DNA from 2 places in the Bradyrhizobium sp. UNPA324 genome. Region 2 is predicted to be linked to the other one. Evidence: riboswitches for the same ligand, from Rfam matches in the RefSeq annotation. Region 2 holds a riboswitch; the other holds the start of a gene.

Region 1 (8,234 bases), 1.2 Mb from region 2:
ATCGACGTGCATCCGGATCTCGTGATCTGGCAGGTCGGCACCAACGCCGTGCTGCGCAATCTCGATCCCGGCGAGACCGCAAAGCTGGTCGAGGACGGCATCAGCCGCATCCAGGCCGCCGGTGATTCCGACATCGTGCTGGTCGATCCGCAATATTCGCCGGCCGTCAACCAGCGCAAGGAGAGCGCCGGCAAGATGGTGAAGCTGCTCGGCAATGTCGCCGAGCTTCGTCACGTCGGCATCTTCCCGCGCTTCGAGGTGATGCGCGACTGGCACGAGAAGCAATCGATCCCGGTGGAGAGCTTCGTCATTGCGGACGGCCTGCACATGAACGATTGGGGCTATGCCTGCTTCGCCCAGCTGCTCGGCGACGACATCATCCGCTCCGTCGGCCAGATCAAGCTCGGCGTGAACGTGCCGGCCGATGTGCGGACGTATCGGCCGATGTAACCGTGCCGTAGGGTCGGTTAGCCCTGCAGATGCGCGAGGCGCATCTGCTCGGCGTAACCCACCCTGCATCAACGGATGCCGACCGAAGTTGGTGGATTACGCCGTGCGAACTGCGCTTCGCGCAGTCGCAGGGCTAGTCCACCCTACGAGGCCTCCGTCGGCTCACGCCTTCTCCAGCGCCGCGGTCAGATCCTCGATCAGATCATCGGCATGCTCGAGCCCCGCCGAGAAGCGAATAAAACCTTCGCCGATGCCGAGGGCGGCGCGGTCTTCCGGCTTCAGGCGCTGATGCGTCGTGGTCGCCGGATGCGTGACGAGGCTCTTGGCGTCGCCGAGATTGTTCGAGATCCTCGCAAGCTTCAGCTCGTTGAGCACGCGGAACGCGGCCGCCTTGCCGCCCTTGACCTCGAAGCCGACCAGCGTCGAGCCGCCGCGCATCTGCTTCTTCACCAGCGCCGCCTGCGGGTGATCGGCGCGGCCGGGATAGACCAGCCGTGCGATCTTCGGGTGGCTCGCCAGCACCTCGGCGATGCGCGCCGCAGTATCGGTCTGCGCGCGCACGCGCACGCCCAGCGTCTCCAGGCCCTTGAGCAGGACCCAGGCGTTGAACGGCGAGATCGAAGGGCCGGTCTGGCGCATGAAATTGTGGATGTGCTCGGCGATGAAGGCTTCCGAAGATAGGATGATGCCGCCCAGGCACCGGCCCTGGCCGTCGATATGCTTGGTCGCGGAATAGACCACGACGTCGGCCCCGAGCGCGAGCGGGCTCTGCCAGATCGGGGTTGCGAACACGTTGTCGACGACGAGCCGCGCGCCGCCCTTGTGCGCGATCTCGGCGATCGAGGGGATGTCGAGCACATCCAAGGTCGGGTTGGTCGGGCTCTCCAGGAAGAACGTCTTGGTGTTCGGCCGCAGCGCCCGCTGCCACTGGTCGAGGTCGAGCCCGTCGACCAGCGTGGTCTCGATGCCGTAGCGCGGCAACAGGTCCTGCACGACATAGAGGCACGAGCCGAACAGCGCCCGCGAGGCGACGACGTGGTCACCGGCCCTCAGCGGCGCCAGGATCGCGGTCGTCACCGCGGCCATGCCGGTCGCCGCCGAGCGCGCCGCCTCGGCGCCCTCGAGCTCGATCATGCGGCGCTCGAACATCGCGATCGTGGGATTGGAGTAGCGCGAATAGATGAAGCCGGGGTCCTCGCCCTTGAACCGCGCCTCGCATTGCTCGGCGGTGTCGTAGACGTAGCCCTGGGTCAGGAACAGCGATTCCGACGTCTCGCCGTATTGCGAGCGCAGGGTGCCGGAATGGACCAGGCGGGTTTCGGGACGGTAGTTGGCAGGCGACTTCGACATAGGTACCTCCGACATGACCGTCTTGTCGAAACGGTCACAAAAAAACCGGCCTGGATATCTCCACGGGCCGGGATCACAGAGGTCCCCGGCCTGTTTAGCGACTTATTTAACGTGGCTGCAAGCCGGCCGGCTCAAATCACCACGGGATAAGTGATGCTCATATTCCGCAATGCCCTTTCCGTCAAGGCGTCCATCGGATAGCCGTAAAAGACTTGTATTTCCGGCATGCCCGGATGCATGAGACCCCTGATGAGGACCCCCGGTTGACGTTCACGGTCGCGCCCGACGCCAATGGTATCCTGCCCGACCGCATGATCGCGGCGATGGCGGAGGCGGGGCTCATCCTGCCCGCCTATGACTTCGTCGAGAGCCAGATCCAGCCGGCGAGCCTCGATCTGCGCCTTGGCGACATCGCCTATCGCGTCCGCGCCAGCTTCCTGCCCGGTCCCGGCGCCACCGTCGCCGAGCGCATCGACGAATTGAAGCTGCACGAGTTCAGCCTCGCCGACGGCGCGGTGCTGGAAACCAACTGCGTCTACATCGTGCCGCTGCTGGAGAGCCTGGCGCTGCCGCCGGAGATCGTCGCGGCCGCCAACCCGAAGAGCTCCACCGGCCGGCTCGACGTCTTCACCCGCGTCATCGCCGACGGCACCCGCCGCTTCGACATGATCGGCGCCGGCTATCACGGTCCGCTCTATGCCGAGATCAGCCCGAAGACGTTTCCGGTGCTGGTGCGCGAAGGCTCGCGCCTCAGCCAGGTGCGCTTCCGCACCGGCGATGCCATCCTCAACGCCGACGAGCTCGATGGCTTGCATGCCACTGAACGTCTCGTCGACGTCGACGATGCCGATCTCTCGGGGGGCGTTGCCGTCTCCGTCGACCTGTCCGGCGAGAAAGCGAGCGGCTTCGTCGGCTACCGCGCCAAGCGCCACACCGGCGTCGTCGACGTCGATCGCCGCTCCGGCTACGCGGTGGAAGATTTCTGGGAGCCGATGTCGGCGCGTCCCGACGGCAGCCTGATCCTCGACCCCGGCGAGTTCTACATCCTCGCCTCGAAGGAAGCCGTGCAGGTGCCGCCCGACTACGCCGCGGAAATGGTGCCGTTCGATCCCTTGGTCGGCGAATTCCGCGTGCATTATGCCGGATTCTTCGATCCCGGCTTCGGCTATGCCGGTGCCGGCGGGTTGGGATCGCGTGCCGTGCTTGAAGTTCGCTCGCGCGAAGTGCCGTTCATCCTCGAGCACGGCCAGATCGTCGGCCGTCTCGTCTACGAGAAGATGCTGGCCCGTCCCGACGCGATGTACGGCCAGCGCATCGGTTCGAACTACCAGGCCCAGGGCCTCAAACTATCGAAGCATTTTCGGGTGTAGCGGCACATCCTACTGTCATGCCCCGGCTTGACCGGGGCATCCAGTACGCCGCGGCTTGTCGGCTCAATCACCGCGGCCTCTGGAATACTGGATCGCCGGATCAAGTCGGGCGATGACACCGGTGTGTGTCGGAGTGCCAGGCAAGATCGCGGACATGGCGAAGGAAATGACATGAGCAATCAATCCGAACTCGACGCGAAGATCGCCGAAGACGTCGCGGATGCGCTGATCTATTCGGATCGTTCCGGCACGATCATGCGGTGGAACCGTGCCGCGGCGGCCCTGTTCGGTTTCTCTGCTGCTGAGGCGCTCGGCCAGAATCTCGATCTGATCATTCCAGAACATTTGCGCGCCGCGCACTGGAAAGGTTTCGAGGCCGCACTCGCGAGCGGCGCCATGAAGCTCGCGGGCAAGCCGACGCTGACCCGCGCGCTGCACAAGAGCGGACGCAAGCTCTACATCGAGATGACGTTCGCATTGGTGCGGGATTCCGGCGGCAACGTCCTGGGGTCCGTGGCGATGGCGCGCGATGTCACCGAACGGGTCGAGCGTGAGCGCGCGGCCAAGGCGCGGCCGCAAACTTCGTGATGCGGAATGGGCGGGCGTCCGCGCAGGGCGCCCTGCACGGGCGTCATGTTGCCTGCCGTGGGGTGCAGTGACACACTCGATCGAAACAACGATCGGGAGCGAGCATGGCCGCCGCTGTAGACGCCGCGCAGGAAGCCCAATACAAGCGCTGGCGCGCGGTCGCCGACCTCTATCACGCCTATTTCACCGGCCTCATCCTCACCGTCGTGACACGACGCGGCACTGCGGATGCCGCCGAGTTCGTGTTCCGCGTATTTCGCCGTCAGCAGCAGGAGCGCTTCCTGCCGGGCCTGAGGAAGCTCGGCATCGATCATCTGCCGCCGGCGGTGGCGGCTGCGCAATATCACTATCTCTCCAACTGGATCGGCGGCGTGCACGTCGAATACATGTACGAGAGCGACACCAAGGCCTGGATCCGTTATCCGCCGCCGCGCTGGATCTGGAAGGGCACGGCGATCTGCGGCGTGCCGGGCGAGGTGTCCCGTGCGATGCTGCGCGGCTGGCACGCCAACAATGGCGCAGCCCTCGGAGATCTCCGCCTCGGCTTCGTCTGCACCAAGCAGAGTGTCGACGGCCAGGACGGGCTCGAAGGCTATTACCATCAGTACGATCATCCGCTCGAGCTGGACCAGCGGCTCGTCTTCGCGCGCCACCTCGAAGCGCCGCCATTCGATGCGAAGATCGCGCCGGCTTTGCCGGTCGCGAGCTGGCCGAGGCCGCGTCTGGAGAAGGCCTATCGCAATTACGCGATGGAATATGTGCGGACCGCGGCCCCCGTGATGGTGCAGCTGTTCGGCCCTGAAGACGCCGGCTATCTGCTGCGCCTCACCGGCAAGCTGATCGGGATGCAATATTTCGACGAGGTCGCAGCCGCGCTGGCGATGAGCCGCGGCGGGGTGAGCGAATTTGCAGCATTCCTGAATGCGCTGTTCGCCGCGCAGGATGATCTGGCCGAGATGAAGCAGTCGGAAGGCACGTCTGAACTTCGCCAGCAGAGCTGGAGGCTGATGGACGACGTTGCCGACTATCACCCCGCTTGCGCCAGGGTGCTGGAGGGATTGTTCGAAGGCCTGGCTGCCGGATGCGGACGGCATATCGCCGTGCATCTGCGCCCTGCCGCTGGCGGGCGACCGCCGCTGCTCTGGACGATTGGATAGACGGCAGTGCTGCCGCGGCTACCACCTCGCCGCAGGCGGGGAGAGGGAGAGGAGAGAGCCGCAATTCCATCCATCGAAATGCGCTGTCGCAGGGCACGCCTGCATCTGGCGCAGGAGGAATCGCTCCGTGCCGTGCTAACAAGCGTGCACCGCGCCCTGTGCGCGAACAAATTGATTGGCACACCTACGCATTGCCGCGCCGCAAAGGGCGCCCGAGCCCCGGAGAGGACATGTCCGACATCGCCGAGATCCCGGTCGATGAGCAAGAGCGTCCGCTGCCGCCGCCGCCGCGGCCGGTGCGAAGCGCGCTGACCGACGGGCCGATCCTGCGCACGCTGCTCGGCCTCGCCTGGCCCAACGCGATCGCGCTGTCGGCCGGCACCTGCACGGTGATCGCGGAAACTTCCTATATCGGCCGGCTCGGCGTCGAGGCGCTGGCGGCGATGGCGCTGGTGTTCCCGACCATCATTCTGACCATGACGATGTCGGGCGGCGCCATGGGTGGCGCGGTGGCGTCCGCCATTGCACGCGCGCTCGGTGCCGGGAACCGTGAGCGCGCCGGCACGCTCGCCGCGCACGCGATGCTGATCGGCATCAGCTTCGGCCTCGTCTTCATGCTGGGCATGCTGATCTTCGGACCCAAAGTGCTGGAGATGCTCGGCGGCCGCGGCGATGTGCTGACCCATGCGATCGCCTACACGCAGGTGTTTTTCGGCGGCGCCGTGCTGCCCTGGCTGCTCAACACCATGGCCGGCGTGTTGCGCGGCACCGGCAACATGAAGCTGCCGTCGTTCCTGATCCTCAACTCCGCGGCCTGGCAGATCGTGCTCGGCGGCACGCTCGGCCTCGGGCTCGGCCCGGTGCCGCAGTTCGGCATGCGCGGCGTCGCGGCCGGCGCGCTGATGGCCTATTCCATGAACATCTGCATCATGGGCTGGTACCTGTTCTCCGGCCGCGCGCGCGTCGTACCGAAGCTGCGCGGCCTGCGCATTCAATGGGCGATGTTTTTCGACATCCTGAAGGTCGGCGCCATCGCCTGCTTCTCGCCGCTGCAATCGGTGCTGACGATCTCGATTTTCACCCACATGCTGGCGCAGTTCGGTACCGCGATCCTCGCCGGCTACGGCATCGGTGCGCGGCTCGAATTCCTGCTGACCTCGATCGCGTTCTCGTTCGGCATCGCCTGTGTGCCGATGGTCGGGATGGCGATCGGCGCAGGCAACGTCGCGCGCGCCCGGCGCATCGCCTGGATCGCCAGTGCAGCCGCCTTCGTGGCCGTCGGCGCACCGGCCTGCGTCGTTGCGATGTTCCCCGACCTCTGGATCAACATCTTCACCGACAGCGCGGCCGTGCGCGCGGCGAGTCATCAATATCTCTCGACGGTCGGGCCGTTCTACGCCTTTTTCGGCATCGCCACGGTGATGTACTTCTCCTCGCAAGGCGCGGCCAAGGTGATCGGGCCGGTGCTGGCGCAGACGGCGCGGCTGATCTACATCTCCGCCGTCGGCTGGTGGTTGTCGACGCACGCGGCGACCGCGCAGAGCTTCTTCTGGCTGGCTGCGAGCTCGATGGTCGTGCTTGGCCTGCTCTCGTCCTCCAGCGTCGTGCTGACGCGCTGGGGACCGCGCATCAGCAAGCCTGCGATCAGACCGGTGCTATCAGGCGCTGCCGACTAGCGATGCCTGTGGCGGACGCGAGGGCGGAGCTCTGTGCGAAAATCACAGAGCTTGATCAGGCTGCAACCGGTGGGAATGCTCTGCGCAAGGCAGCCACGGCCTCCCGGGTCTGCCCTTCGACATAGGCTGCAAGCTCGTTCGGCAGCATGTCGATGATCCACACCAGGCGGCTATTCCGCTCGCCGTCGGCGATCACCTGCACCGAGGCGCTGTAGTGCTTCAGCCGCTCGTTGCTGATGGCATAGACCAGCCGCCGCCGCGCGTCGTCGCAATCGACCAGCACCTCGCGCGCCACCGAACCGTTGGCGAAGGTGACGATGCGCGCATCGCCATCGAGCGTGCAGGCCGTGACGAATCCGGGCGCCAGCCGTTCATGCAGCGCGCCGAAGTCGCGCACCGCGCCCCAGACGTCGCGCGCCGGGGCGGGGAGGGGGATGTCGTTGTGGATGGAGGCCATGAAGGTGTCCTTGATTGCGATAAGTGGTGCCACAGATACCGTCATTGCGAGCACAGCGAAGCAATCCAGAAATGTCTCCGCGGGCACAGTCTGGATTGCTTCGTCGCATCAGCGCAAAATTGCTTCGCAATTTTGTCGCGAGCTCTTCGCAATGACGGAGGAGAGAGTTCAGGTACAAACCGCCTCGACATTGTTGCCATCGGGATCGATCAGGAACGCCGCGTAATAGGTCGGGCTGTAATCCTTGCGCGGTCCGGCGCCGCCATTGTCGCGGCCGCCGCTCTTCAAGCCCTCGCTGTGGAACGCCTTGACTGCGTCATGGCTCGCGGCGCGAAACGCAATGTGCGCGCCATCGGCCTTGCGGCCCTTGTCGAGGTGCAGCCACAGCGCCGGCGCGCCCTTCGGCCCGAAGCCGGCATAACCGTCGCCGCTGGAGCACAGGACGTAACCGAGCGGCGCCAGCACCGCGGTGTAGAAGCGCGTCGCGGCGTCGAGGTCGGCAACGCGAAGTCCGATGTGGTCGTACATGTTCGTCTCCATGTGCAAAGCGCGCCGAAAATGGCACGCGCCGGAGACGAAGCTATTCAATTGAGGGCGAGCTGCTCTTGGAGAATCTTGCGCATCCCCTTCGAGGCCTGGCGGAACTTGGTCGGCGATAGGCCGGCAGCGCGGTGGAAGGTGCGGACGAAATTGGAGAGATCGCCGAAGCCGACGTCATAGGCGACGTCAGTGACCGCGATCCCATCATCAGCGAGCAGCCGTGCCGCGTGCCGCAGCCGCGACCGCACCAGATATTGATGCGGCGTGACGCCGAGAACGCTCGAGAATAGCCGCAGGAAATGGAACGGGCTGAGGCCCGCCTGCCTGGCTGCCTGTTCGAGATCGACCTCTTCATGCGAATTGTCGTCGATCCACAGCGCGGCCTCGACGGCGCGGCGGCGGTCACGCGCATTGGGCGTGGCCGGCTTGCGCGGCTTGCCCGAGACGACGTCGATGAAGCGGCTGGCCAGGATCTGGCCGACTTCGTCGAGGCCGATGTCGCTGTTGCCATCTGCCGCCGTCTGGGCGAGCTCGCCCAGCACCATCAATTCGGGCAGCGGCGGGGTGGCGCCGACCCGCCAGATCTCGCGCCGGCCACTGAGGGCATCGACCATGTCCTCGCTGAGGAAAAATCCCAGGCAGACAT
Region 2 (8,234 bases):
CAGCTCGTCGGCGGTGCCGACGATGGTGTAGGCGATCAGATGCGGCAGATGACTTGTGATGGCGAGCACGAGGTCGTGGTGATCCGGCGTCATGACCTCGACCTTGGCGCCCATCGCCGCCCAGAATGCGCGCAGGCGATCGGTCGCAGCCGCATCGACGCCTTCGGGCGGGGTGAGGATGCACCAGCGATTGAGGAAGAGCTCGGCGAAACCGGAATCCGGTCCCGAATGCTCGGTGCCCGCGACGGGATGCGCCGGCACGAAATGAACGGTCTTCGGCAGATGCGGTGCCATGTCCCTGACGATGGCGCCCTTCACCGAGCCGACGTCGGAGATAATGGCGCCGGGCTTCAGATGCGCGGCAATCTCCTGCGCCACCTGCCCGCAGGCGCCGACGGGAATGCAGAGGATGACGAGATCGGCATCCTTCACCGCTTCCACATTGGTCGCCACGACCTTGTCGACGATGCCGAGCTCGAGCACCCGCGCGCGAGTCTTCTCCGAGCGCGCGGTGGTGACGATCTCGCCGGCCAAGCCCTGGAGCTTGGCAGCGCGCGCGATCGAGCCGCCGATCAGGCCGAAGCCGATCAGCGCGACGCGCCGGAAGTGCGGTGCGCTGCTCATTTGCCGGCCATGAAGTCGCGCAGGCCGTCGACCACGAGGCGGTTGGCCTCCTCGGTGCCGATGGTCATGCGCAGCGAATGCGGCAGGCCGTAGTTCTTCAAGCCGCGCAGCACGAGGCCGCGCTTGGTGAGGAAGGCGTCGGCGTCGTCAGCGGTCTTGCCCTTGTCGGTCGGGAAGTGGATCAGCACGAAATTGGCGACGCTCGGCGTCACCTTCAATCCGAGCTTGCCGATTTCCTCGGTGAGCCAGTTGCGCCAGGTCTCGGTGAACTGCTTCGACATCGCCTGGTGCGCGGTGTCCTCGATCGCGGCGACCGCGGCATACATCGCCGGCGTCGACACGTTGAACGGGCCGCGGATGCGGTTGACGGCGTCGATGATGTGCTCGGGACCGAACATCCAGCCGATGCGCAGCGCGGCGAGGCCGTGGATCTTGGAGAAGGTGTGGGTCACCACCGTATTCTCGGTGGTGGCGACGAGCTCGATCCCCATCTCGTAGTCGTTACGCGAGACGTAATCGCAATAGGCGGCATCCAGCACCAGGAGCACGTGCGAGGGCAGGCCGGCGCGCAGCCGCTTGACCTCGTCGAACGGGACATAAGTGCCGGTCGGATTGTTGGGGTTGGCGAGCCAGACCAGCTTCGTCTTCGGCGTCACCGCCTTGAGAATGGCATCGACGTCGCAGGTGAGGTCCTTCTCCTGCGCGATGACGTTCTTGGCGCCGACCGCCATGGTCGCGATCGGGTAGACCAGGAAGCCGTGCGTGGTGGAGATCGCCTCGTCGCCATGGCTGAGATAGGTATGGGCGAGCAGATTGAGGATCTCGTCCGAGCCGGCGCCGCAGATGATGCGGTTGGGATCGAGCCCGAACGAGCGGCCGATCGCCTCGCGCAGCACGCGCGAGGTCCCTTCCGGATAGTCCTCAAGATGATCCGCCACGCGCTTGAACGCTTCGATCGCCTTGGGCGAGGGCCCGAACGGCGTCTCATTGGCCGAGAGCTTGAACACCTTGCGGCCAGGCTCCGCCACCGGGCTCTTGCCGGGCGTGTAGGGCGCAATATCGAGAATGCCGGGATTCGGCACGGGGCGGGACATCTTGAACTCCGAAAATGGCGGGGCGTGGCGCGCGGTTTACGATTTCGCCCCGGTCGGGGGCACCGTATAGCGCGTTGCGTGGCTGCCGACGAGGGCCACGGAGCGCACCGAGGCCCCCGCCTCGATCAGGGCAGCCCTGATTTTGTCGATGCTGGTCGCGCTCGTGACCGAGACCAGCAGTGCCGCGCCGTCAAAGGCGGTGTCGGGCACCGCCACGATCTCGGCGAGCGGTGACAAAGCGCGCGCGACCTCGGCGTTCCACCCCGACACGCGCACGCTGAAGGTCTCGACCTCGGTCACCAGGGCGCTGTCGGGGACCCGCGAGATCGCGAACACCGGCAATGCGGCCGGATGGTCGGCACGCTCGATGAAGGGCATCCGTGCGATGATCTTCGGGGCCCCGTTCGCTTCCAGCTCCAGCCACCATGGCGTGCGGCTCGAGGTCGCCGAGACCAGCGCCAGGTCGCCCTTGGATTTCGCCACCGCCTCGACCGCGGCCTGCGCGCTGAAATAGGCGACGTAAGGCACCGTGAAACCGAAATTGAAGCGCACGGAATCGCGCATCGCCGGCTCGCTGGCCGAGACGTCGGCGTGCACGGAGAACGGCGCCTGCACATAGGTGAAGGTCGAGATGATGACGCGCCAGATGCTCTCGACCGTGTCGAGCGGCAGGATGCCGCGATGACGCTGCACGAGCTCGCGCATCATCGAAGCCTCGCGCGCAGGGCGGAACGCCGAGCCGACCTCCTGGGTCTGCTTGACCTGGATCAGCCGGTCGATGATGTCGCCGCGCTGCATCAGGAGGCGATGCATGCCCTCGTCGATCGCGTCGATCTCCTTGCGCAGTTCCTGCAGCGATGGTGGCGCGGGCGGACGTTGGGACATGGCTGGCTGTTGATCGTTCCGATGGGGATGTCCTGATTAGGCAGTCGGGGCGGCGAAAGCAAAGAGAAATGACGTCCTTTTCGTCTCGCGCGACAGCGGCGAATTAGGTCGATCCGGCCCCGCGACTTGACGAAAACCGCCCAAGACGGTAGCTTTTGCCCGTTCCGTGGTCATTTGAGCCGGCCGGCTTGCAGCCACGTTAAAAAACTCGCTAAACAGGCCGGGGACGCTTCCGATCCCGGCCGAACCTATCGTTCAGGCCGGGTTTTTCATGGCCTGATGCAAGTGGCGGTCAAGCGTTTGATCGCAAACGAGGTCGATGGTCAGATGGGTGGCGTCAAGTCGATACCGAGTCCTGCGATCAGCGCCGACGAGCGGTCGCATGAGGTGGATCATCCGAGCTCGCAAGTAGCACATTTCGGCACCGAGCAGCCGCTGCGGCTCGATTGCGGCGTCGATCTCTCACCGTTCCAGATCGCCTACCAGACCTATGGCGAGCTCAACGCCGGTCGCTCCAACGCGGTGCTGATCTGCCATGCGCTGACCGGCGATCAGCACGTCGCCAATGTCCATCCCGTCACGGGCAAGCCCGGCTGGTGGGAAACCCTGGTCGGCCCCGGCCGCCCGATCGACCCCAAGCACTACTTCATCATCTGCTCCAACGTGATCGGCGGCTGCATGGGCTCGACCGGGCCGGCGTCGATCAATCCCGCCACCGGCAAGGTCTGGGGGCTCGATTTCCCCGTCATCACCATTCCGGACATGGTGCGTGCGCAGGCGATGCTGATCGACCGGCTCGGCATCGACACGCTGTTCGCGGTCGTGGGCGGCTCGATGGGCGGCATGCAGGTGTTGCAATGGACCGCGGCCTATCCTTCCCGCGTGTTCTCCGCGCTGGCGATCGCCTGCGCGACGCGGCACTCGGCGCAGAACATCGCCTTCCACGAGCTCGGCCGCCAAGCCGTGATGGCCGATCCCGATTGGCACGGCGGCGGCTATGCCGATCACGGCATCCATCCGCATCGCGGGCTCGCGGTGGCGCGGATGGCGGCGCACATCACCTATCTCTCGGACGCGGCGCTGCATCGCAAGTTCGGCCGGCGCATGCAGGACCGCGAGCTGCCGACCTTCTCGTTCGACGCCGACTTCCAGGTCGAGTCCTATCTGCGCTACCAGGGCTCCTCCTTCGTCGAGCGCTTCGATGCCAATTCCTATCTCTATCTGACGCGCGCGATGGACTATTTCGACATCGCCGCCGACCATGGCGGGGTGCTCGCAAAGGCGTTCGCGGGAATTGCGACCCGGTTCTGCGTCGTCTCCTTCACCAGCGACTGGCTGTTTCCGACCTCGGAATCGCGCGCGCTGGTGCATGCGCTGAATGCGTCGAGCGCGCGGGTGTCGTTCGCCGAGATCGAGACCGATCGCGGTCACGACGCCTTCCTGCTCGACGTTCCCGAATTCTTCGACATCTCCCGCGCCTTCCTGCAATCGGCAGGCAAGGCGCGCGGGCTCAGCGGCAAGAAGGACGGCTAGCGATGTCTGTACAGGAAGTGCTGCCGTTGGGCGGCCTTGCGGCGGGGCAGTCTGGTCAGTTTCGCGCCGATCATCTCCTGGTCGCCGAGATGGTCAAGCCGGGCTCGAAAGTGCTCGACGTCGGCTGCGGCGAGGGCGACCTGCTTCAGCTCTTGGAGACGCGCGGCATCGACGGCCGCGGCATCGAGCTGTCGCGCGAGGGGGTCAACCGCTGCGTCGCCAAGGGTCTTGCGGTGGTGCAGGGCGATGCCGACACCGACCTCGTCAATTATCCCGACGACGCCTTCGACTACGTCATCCTGTCGCAGACGCTGCAGGCAACGCGGCAGCCGCGGGTGGTGCTGGAAAATCTGCTGCGCATCGGCCGCCGCGCCATCGTCTCGTTCCCGAATTTCGGCTTCTGGAAGATGCGGCTCCAGCTCCTGATCGGCGGCCACATGCCGCGTACCGAGAATCTGCCGGCGACCTGGTACGACACCGCCAACATCCATTTCTGCACCATCAAGGATTTCGTGCAGCTCTGCGACGAGATCAACGTCAAGATGGAGCGCTCGGTGGCGCTCGATCTCTACGGCCGCCCGGTGCCGCTGAATCTGCCCTGGTGGGTGTGGAATATGTTCGGCGAGCAGGCGGTGTTTCTGCTGAGCCGCGGCGGGGGGAAATAGTTTCTCGTCATTGCGAGGAGCCCTTGCGACGAAGCAATCCAGACCGTCTCCGTGGAAAGACTCTGGATTGCTTCGCTGCGCTCGCGATGACGGAGTATGTGGCGGCGCCTTCGCGCTATTGCGCCAGCGACCGCGGATCCCGCACCGGCCAGCGGCCGGCTTCCACCAGCGTGATGAACCGCTCTACGCTCTCGTTGAACAGCGCCGGCTCTTCGAGATTGAGCACGTGGCCGGACTTCGGAAACATCGCGAGCCCTGCGGCCGGCAGGTGCTTCTTCAAGAACAGGCTCGGCCCGATGCACGGATCGTCCTCGTCGCCGCAGATGATCAGCGCCGGCGTCGCGACGGCTCGGATCGCCTCCGTCATCGTATAGATCGAGGGGCGGCCGCCCTGGAAGCCGCGCATCGTGCGCGCCGAACCCTGAGCGTCGTGCCGCGCCAGAGCGGCGTAGAAATCGGCGTGCCCGCGCGGATCCTTCACCAGGAAGGGAATCCGGCTCGGCGCCTCGCGCGTGACTTTTGCCACTTCCGCCGAGCCCAGCGTCTCGAATTGCTCGGCATTGGCGCGGCACTGCTTGCGCCATGCCTCCAGGTTCTCGAGCTCCGAACCCGAGCCGACGCCAGCCAGCGTCATCGACAACGCGCGCTGCGGCGCGTTCAATCCGATCTGCAGAGACGAGTAGGCGCCCATCGACAGGCCAACGAGATGCGCGCGCTCGATTTTGAGATGATCGAGCACCGCGAGCGCGTCGCTGTAGAAATGCGTGTAGCTGTAGACCTCGCCCTCGGGCACGTCCGACGGCGTGTAGCCGCGCGCTGAATAGGTGATGCAGCGATGGCCGCGCGAGAAGTAACGCATCTGCGGCTCCCAATTGGTGTAGTCGGCCGCGAACTCGTGCAGAAAAATGATCGGCGTTCCCTGACCCGCCTCCTCGAAATAGATGCGGACGTCGTCCCTGGTCGTGGCGTGGGGCATTAACCGTTTCCCTCTGTTCAAGCCGCCTTTGCAGGATCGCAGTTAATGCTGTTGTCCGCAATGCGGCAGCATTGGACCAGGTCCGGCGCAAAATCATCGCAGCTATTCGCAGGCCACCCGCGTCTTTTTCTCGCCACATCCGGCGGCTTAACGGCCAGGCGGATGTCGGCTCTTGCACGGGCCGATGGGAAGTGGGGTGTCAACGAAGGATGAAGAATGTTTGAGTTGTTTGCGTCTCGCCTGTCGCGTTGTGTTATTGCGCTGGCGTTCTTCTCCGCGGCATTTGCCGCATTCGTTTCTCCGGCCTCAGCGCGGCCGCATCATCGTCATAGCGCAGAGCGGCACGCCTACGTGCACCACGCCAGACATCATCATGACCGCCACCATGCACGCAGCTCGCGCTTCGAGCGCAGCGCCGCGCAATTGCAGGCGAGCGGCTTCGGCAACACCTTTGCCAGCTATGATCCGAACACCAATAGCCCCGGCGTGGCCACGGGCGGCAATGGCGGAACGATCATCAGCGGCGGCGGTCGAATGGTCACGAGCGGTAGCCGTCGAGCGGCCATGAGCGCGAACGGCAGCATCGCGAGTGACGCCACGAGCAGCGGTGGCTTTGGCGGTGGATCGGGCCTCGTCTCCGAGGCGCGCCGCTACATCGGCGGCAATCCGACCGGGCGCGGCAGCCTGTGGTGCGCGCGGTTCATGAACATGGTTTTGCAGCACACCGGCCATCAGGGCACGGGATCAGATATGGCGAGCTCGTTTGCGCGTTACGGCACGCGCGTCTCAGGTCCGCAGGTCGGTGCCATCGCGGTGATGTCACGCGGCGGCCGGGGTGGCCATGTCGGCATCATCACCGGCATCGACGCGCAGGGCAATCCGATCATGATCTCCGGCAACAACGGCAACCGCGTCCGCGAGGCGCCGATCTCGCGCGGCCGGATTTATGCGTATGTGATGCCGAATTGAGCTGAGGCCTCGTCATTGCGAGGAGCGAAGCGACGAAGCAATCCAGACTGCCTCAGCGGATAGATCTCTGGATTGCTTCGCTGCGCTCGTAATGACGGAGTGCGCGGGGCCAGTGTCCCGTCACACCAGCTTCGGCTCTTCCACCGCGATTGCATCACCGATGCCAATCTCGCCGCCTTCGATCACCTCGGCATAGATGCCGCAATCCATGTGGCCGAGATGGCGCGAGAGCATCGGCGGGATTTCGAGATCGCGTTTGGCCGTCACCGGGTCCACATTGGTGGCGGGGCAGCGGACGATGCGCTTGACCACCTTCAGCCGCGCCTGTCCGATCGCAAGCGTCTGGCCGACGAGATCGAGCTCCGACCAGGCCGGCCAGCCCTTCACGTAGAGATTGGCGCGGAAGCGCAGCGGATGCACGGCGGTGCCGCCGAGCATGGTCTCGATGGCGCGGACGCTGCCGAGATTGATGATCGAAACCACCTTGCGGGCGACGTCGGAGAAGCTGTGGTCGCGGCCGGACAGCAGCTTCGGCGGCCCCTTGAGCTCCGGCTGAAAGTTCTCCGCGAAGTAGCGCTCGATAGCGGCGCGCCCGGACGCGGTCTCCAGGTCCCCGCTGGCGACGGTCTGGCCGCCCTTGCGGATGGTCAAGACATTGGTGGCGTCGTCGAAGCGGCTGTCGAGCTCGGCCAACCGCTCATTGCGTGCGAGCATCAGGAACTGGATTTTCGGCTTCCACTCGGGCTGCTCGGGATCGAAGCCGCTTGGGCCGTTCTCGATGGCGTAGCGGCGGTCGGCGGGCAGGGTCTGGCCTGCTCGCAAGGGGGCGCGGCGCAGGGGCTCCGGCGTCAGGCCCTTGATCGGGTAACGGTAGAGGCCGGCGATCTCGGCGGGCTGGCTGGCTGACTTTGCAGTGGGGGTCATGCCGCTACTTAGGGGATTCGGCGGGTCCGCGCCAAGCAGCCCAGGGGCGCACGAAATTGTGAATTCGCCTCTTTCGATCTCCCGGACCGCTTCCCACATCTGCCTCAGGCCGGCGCCAAGCCGGCAAAAACCCACCGTTCCCGCTTGAGAATCCTCAATGCGGCCAGCGGAAACCCAATGAAGATGCCGTATTGGGGTGCCTGAAAGGGCCCCAAGGGCAGGCCGAGGGACAGAAAAGATGAATATCGAGAAATATACCGAACGCTCCAGGGGCTTCATCCAGTCCGCGCAGTCGCTCGCGATGCGCGAGGGGCACCAGCAGTTTTCCACCCTGCACATGCTGAAGGTCCTGCTGGACGACAATGAGGGACTGGCTTCCGGCCTGATCGACCGCGCCGGCGGCAATTCCCGCGCAATTCTCAAGGCGACCGAGGACGCCCTGAACAAGGTGCCGAAGGTCTCGGGTGGCGGCGCCGGGCAGATCTATCTGGCGCCCGAGCTCGCCCGCACCTTCGACGCGGCTGAGAAGGCCGGCGAGAAGGCCGGCGACAGCTTCGTCACCGT

What was found. Region 2 has a riboswitch for S-adenosylmethionine ahead of metX (homoserine O-acetyltransferase MetX). Riboswitches for the same ligand answer to the same signal wherever they lie in the genome.
Region 1: another riboswitch for S-adenosylmethionine. It lies ahead of UNPA324_RS20825 (O-succinylhomoserine sulfhydrylase); the one in region 2 lies ahead of metX (homoserine O-acetyltransferase MetX).

Annotation. Positions count from the first base shown of each region.
Region 1 covers NZ_LFJD01000004.1:4,334,925-4,343,158, forward strand. Annotated here, with positions in the region: gene UNPA324_RS20820 (SGNH/GDSL hydrolase family protein) at 1-450, shown strand, start outside; gene UNPA324_RS20825 (O-succinylhomoserine sulfhydrylase) at 613-1,800, opposite strand; SAM riboswitch at 1,874-1,953, opposite strand; gene UNPA324_RS20830 (2'-deoxycytidine 5'-triphosphate deaminase) at 2,034-3,170, shown strand; gene UNPA324_RS20835 (PAS domain S-box protein) at 3,342-3,758, shown strand; gene UNPA324_RS20840 (hypothetical protein) at 3,863-4,915, shown strand; gene UNPA324_RS20845 (MATE family efflux transporter) at 5,146-6,591, shown strand; gene UNPA324_RS20850 (SRPBCC family protein) at 6,647-7,048, opposite strand; gene UNPA324_RS20855 (VOC family protein) at 7,217-7,576, opposite strand; gene UNPA324_RS20860 (helix-turn-helix transcriptional regulator) at 7,633-8,234, opposite strand, start outside.
Region 2 covers NZ_LFJD01000004.1:5,512,875-5,521,108, forward strand. Annotated here, with positions in the region: gene UNPA324_RS26495 (prephenate/arogenate dehydrogenase family protein) at 1-624, opposite strand, end outside; gene hisC (histidinol-phosphate transaminase) at 621-1,718, opposite strand; gene UNPA324_RS26505 (chorismate mutase) at 1,755-2,603, opposite strand; SAM riboswitch at 2,760-2,839, shown strand; gene metX (homoserine O-acetyltransferase MetX) at 2,931-4,136, shown strand; gene metW (methionine biosynthesis protein MetW) at 4,139-4,801, shown strand; gene UNPA324_RS26520 (alpha/beta fold hydrolase) at 4,917-5,777, opposite strand; gene UNPA324_RS26525 (TIGR02594 family protein) at 5,994-6,746, shown strand; gene UNPA324_RS26530 (MOSC domain-containing protein) at 6,867-7,670, opposite strand; gene clpB (ATP-dependent chaperone ClpB) at 7,909-8,234, shown strand, end outside.